2 regions of the Arthrobacter sp. OAP107 genome follow, and region 2 is predicted to be linked to the other one. Evidence: riboswitches for the same ligand, from Rfam matches in the RefSeq annotation. Region 2 holds a riboswitch; the other holds the start of a gene.

Region 1 (2,195 bases), 630 kb from region 2:
GGCCAGCCGCCGCCTGCCCGGTTCCCGGAAGATGTTGCGGATCAGGGACAGCGTGGACGGCATGAGCATGGCGCCGAAGAATCCGAGGGCCGCGCGGCCGGCGATGAGCCATTCGGCGCTCGGCGCGAAGGCTGATGCCGCGGAGACCACCGCAAAGCCCGAAATGCCCACCAGCAGCAGCCGGCGGCGGCCGATCCTGTCGCCGAGGCTGCCCATCGCCACCAGGAGTCCGGCAAGGACCAGGGCATAGGCATCCACCACCCACAGAAGCTGCACGCCCGTGGGGTCGAGGCTGCGGGCGACCGCCGGAAGGGCGAACGTCAGCGCGGTGTTGTCCACGGCCACCAGGAGGACAGGGAACATCAGCAGGGCCAGGGCGAACCAGTCGCGCACGCCGCCGGCCTGGCTTGCTGAAGTGCGCTCCGGGGAAAATGCTGAGTGCATGGTCATAACTTAACTATACCGTCCAGACGGTACAGTTATAAACCTTGGTGCGGAACCGGGCATGATGGAAGCCATGCCCAGAAAACCGGTCGCCCGCGGCGCAGTCGTTGACGCTTTTGAATCCCTCCTGATCGAGGTGGGGGAGCGTGCCGCCACCCTTGACGCCGTGGCTGCCCGCGCGGGTGTATCAAAAGGCGGGCTCCTGTACCACTTTCCGAACAAGGAAGCGCTGATCGGCGTCCTGCTGGACCGGCTCGATGAGTTTGCGGAGGCGGACGCCCAGGCCATGGCTGCGGCCACCGAGGGTGCGGCCGCCTACTTCATCAGGTCGTCCGTCTGGGCGGACACCCCGCTGGACCGTGCCATCGTTGCCGCGACACGCCTGGCCGAGGTGGCGCACGAGGAGACCCGGCGCCGGTTCGCGCACATCCAGCAGCGGTGGCTGGACGAGATCGCCCGGGACGTCGGGCCGGGCCTGGCCAGGGCCGTCCTGTACATGGGTGACGGACTCTACTTCAACGCCATGCTGTCCATCGGGCCGGCAGCGTCGCCGTCCGAGACCGCGGCCGACGTCGAAAGCCTCCTTTCCGCGCTTGACCGACTCAGGCGGTGAGTGGCGTGTGCCAGCCCACGCTGCCACAGTTTGCAGACGCGTTCCCGGCGTAGGACAATAGCCTCTGTGACAGCTGTCACCGCTCAATTGAATAAGCCTTTGATCTGCGGCGGGAGAGTCCTGCAAGTAGGTACAAGCAGGCGCCGTAGGAGCAAAACCTCCCCAGGAATCTCTCAGGCCCATGTACCGCCGCGGCAAGGCAACTCTGGAAAGCAGCAGGCTGCCGGCCCGGCACGTTCCGCCTTCGCGGACGGTTCAGGGCATGCTCTGCTCACCGACGGTGCAAGCGGTGCTGTGCGAAAGTGCAGCAACGCGGAAACTCTCAGGTCCAATACAGAGCGGGGAGGAACCCGAATCAATGTGGCGTACCCTGCGTCGCCTTAGTTATGGAGTTCCTTTTGACCGTTAATTCAGCCTCCTCGTCCTTCGTCGACCGGCATATCGGCGCCCGCCGCCAGGCCGACGTCGAAGCCATGCTTAAGGCCGTCGGGTACGACACCGTCGACGCGCTGGTTGATACGGCAGTGCCGAACGACATCCGCCAGGACTCCGCGCTGCAGCTCGCCCCGGCGCTGAGCGAGGTTGAAGCCCTCGCCGAACTCCGCAAGCTCGCGGCCAAGAACAAGACCGCTGTGCAGATGATCGGCCAAGGCTATTACGACACCGTGACGCCCCCGGTGATCCGCCGCAACATCCTGGAAGCACCCGCCTGGTACACCGCGTACACGCCCTACCAGCCGGAGATCTCCCAGGGCCGTCTCGAGGCCCTGCTGAACTTCCAGACCATGGTCCAGGACCTCGTAGGCCTGCCCATCGCCAACGCCTCGCTGCTGGACGAAGCAACCGCCGTGGCCGAGGCCGTGCTGCTGATGCGCCGGGCCAACAAGAACGAGACTGCCCACGACGGCAAAACCGTCCTGGATGCGGACTGCCTGCCGCAGACCATCGCAATCGTCAAGGGCCGCGCCGAGGCCCTCGGCTTCGAGGTGGAGGTCGCCGACCTTTCCCAGGGACTGCCCGACGGCGACATCAACGGCGTCGTCCTCCAGCAGCCCGGTGTCTCCGGCCGCGTCTTCAACCACAGTGAAGTCATCGCCGCCGCGAAGGAACGCGGCGCCCTGGTCACCGTGGCCGCTGA
Region 2 (2,195 bases):
CCAGGCGGGGAGCCTCACCGGCTGGCGACCCGCCTGGGGAGGCAGGAGGATGAATCGTCATAAGGAACTCCATCGTTCAAGCGGCCTTGGACGGCCGCACTGATTCGGTTCCTCCCCGCTCTGTATGGGACCTGAGAGATTCCGCGGACAGGGTCGTCCGCTTGCACCGTCGGTGAGACAGGACGTGCCTGCCTGCTTTCCAGAGTTGCCTCGCCGCGGCGGTACGTGGGCCTGAGAGTTTCCTGGGGAGGGTTTGCTCCTACGGCGCCTGCTGAATGTACCGGCAGGGCTCTCCCGCCGCAGATCGTAAGCATTTTCAGTTATGTTGAGAAGAAATTATGCGTTCCGGCGGCGGCCGCCGTTCCGGCCCATGCCGGTAAGCGCAGCCCCGCTGGCCACCGGATCAGTGTGGTCTCGGTCACGAAGAAATGTCAAACGTGGCCCGGATTTGGCATGGACGGAATTGTCCTGTAGCTTGTGAGCCGAATCACCCCACATCTTCATAGCCTTTCGAACCGTGGCGGGAGAGTCCTCCCAGTCATTCACCGGGCAGGCGCCGTAGGAGCAAATCCTCCCCAGGAATCTCTCAGGCCCCCGTACCGCCGCGGCTAGGCAACTCTGGAAAGCAGTTCGGGTAACCGGGCTCACCGACGGTGCAAGCGGAGAACCATCCGCGGAATCTCTCAGGTCCAATACAGAGCGGGGAGGAACCCAATCCATGCCGTGCCATCCGTGGCCGGCCAGACCTGGAGTTCCTCATGACGATTCAATCGCATCCATCAACGTTTGCCGACCGGCATATCGGTGCCCGCCGCCAGGCCGATATCGACATCATGCTCAAGAACATCGGCTATGACACGGTCGATGGCCTCGTTGATACCGCCGTTCCGGCATCCATCCGCCAGGAGAATGCCCTCCGGCTTAGCGCTGCGCTGAGCGAGGTTGAGGTCCTGGCCGAGCTCCGCCGCCTGGCCGCCAAGAACAAGACCGCCGTGCAGATGATCGGTCAGGGCTACTACGACACGGTGACGCCCCCGGTGATCCGCCGCAACGTCCTGGAAGCACCCGCCTGGTACACCGCGTACACCCCGTACCAGCCGGAGATCTCCCAGGGCCGGCTCGAGGCGCTGTTGAACTTCCAGACCATGGTGCAGGACCTGACTGCGCTGCCGGTCGCCAACGCTTCCCTGCTGGATGAGGCCACCGCCGTGGCGGAGGCCGTGCTGCTGATGCGCCGGGCCAACAAGGCGGCAGGAGCCAAGGACGGCAAGACCGTTCTGGACGCCGACTGCCTCCCCCAGACCATTGCCATCGTGCAGGGCCGGGCCGAGGCACTTGGCTTCGAAGTGGAGGTCGCCGACCTGACCCAGGGACTGCCCGACGGCGACATCAACGGCGTCGTCCTCCAGCAGCCGGGCGTTTCAGGCCGGGTATGGGACCAGTCCGGCGTTATCGCCGCCGCCAAGGAGCGCGGCGCGCTGGTCACCGTGGCCGCTGACCTGCTGGCCCTGACCCTGATCACGCCTCCGGGGGAGCAGGGGGCGGACATCGCCGTCGGGACCGCCCAGCGCCTGGGCGTGCCGCTGTTCTTCGGCGGACCGCACGCGGCCTACATGGCGGTGCGCACCGGCATGGAGCGCACGCTCCCGGGCCGCATCGTCGGCGTCTCGAAGGACAATGCCGGCGCCCCCGCCTACCGCCTGGCGCTGCAGACCCGCGAACAGCACATCCGGCGCGAGAAGGCGACATCCAACATCTGCACCGCGCAGGCGCTGCTCGCCATCGTCTCCTCTTTCTACGCCGTCTACCACGGGCCCGACGGCCTGAAGGCAATCGCCGAGACCGTCCACACCAACGCCCGTGTCCTTGCCACCGCCCTCCGGGCGGCAGGCCGCGAACTCGTCAGCGATTCCTTCTTCGACACCCTCACCGTGCGCGTGCCCGGCAAGGCCACCAAGGTCATCACGGCGGCAGAGGCCCGCGGCATCAACCTGCGCCTTATCGACGCGGACACCGTGGGCGTCTCCATTGATGAGACAACGACGGCGGAGGTGCTGTCCGCTGTCGCCGTCGCCTTCGGCGCCGGTCCCGTGGGTGACGCAGCAGGCTTTGAACTCCCCGAAGCCGTACTGCGCACGTCCGCGTACCTGCAGCACCCGGTGTTCAACACGCACCGCTCCGAGACCCAGCTGCTG

The links. Region 2 has a riboswitch for glycine ahead of gcvP (aminomethyl-transferring glycine dehydrogenase). Riboswitches for the same ligand answer to the same signal wherever they lie in the genome.
Region 1: it holds a riboswitch for glycine, as region 2 does, so the genes downstream of both, gcvP (aminomethyl-transferring glycine dehydrogenase) here and gcvP (aminomethyl-transferring glycine dehydrogenase) in region 2, are expected to answer to the same signal.

What each region holds. Positions count from the first base shown of each region.
Region 1 is NZ_JBEPOK010000001.1:4,246,681-4,248,875, reverse strand. It holds gene ABIE00_RS19455 (MFS transporter) at 1-450, opposite strand, end outside; gene ABIE00_RS19450 (TetR/AcrR family transcriptional regulator) at 518-1,057, shown strand; glycine riboswitch at 1,158-1,256, shown strand; gene gcvP (aminomethyl-transferring glycine dehydrogenase) at 1,444-2,195, shown strand, end outside.
Region 2 is NZ_JBEPOK010000001.1:4,880,195-4,882,389, forward strand. It holds gene cycA (D-serine/D-alanine/glycine transporter) at 1-61, opposite strand, end outside; glycine riboswitch at 210-307, opposite strand; glycine riboswitch at 512-612, shown strand; gene gcvP (aminomethyl-transferring glycine dehydrogenase) at 759-2,195, shown strand, end outside.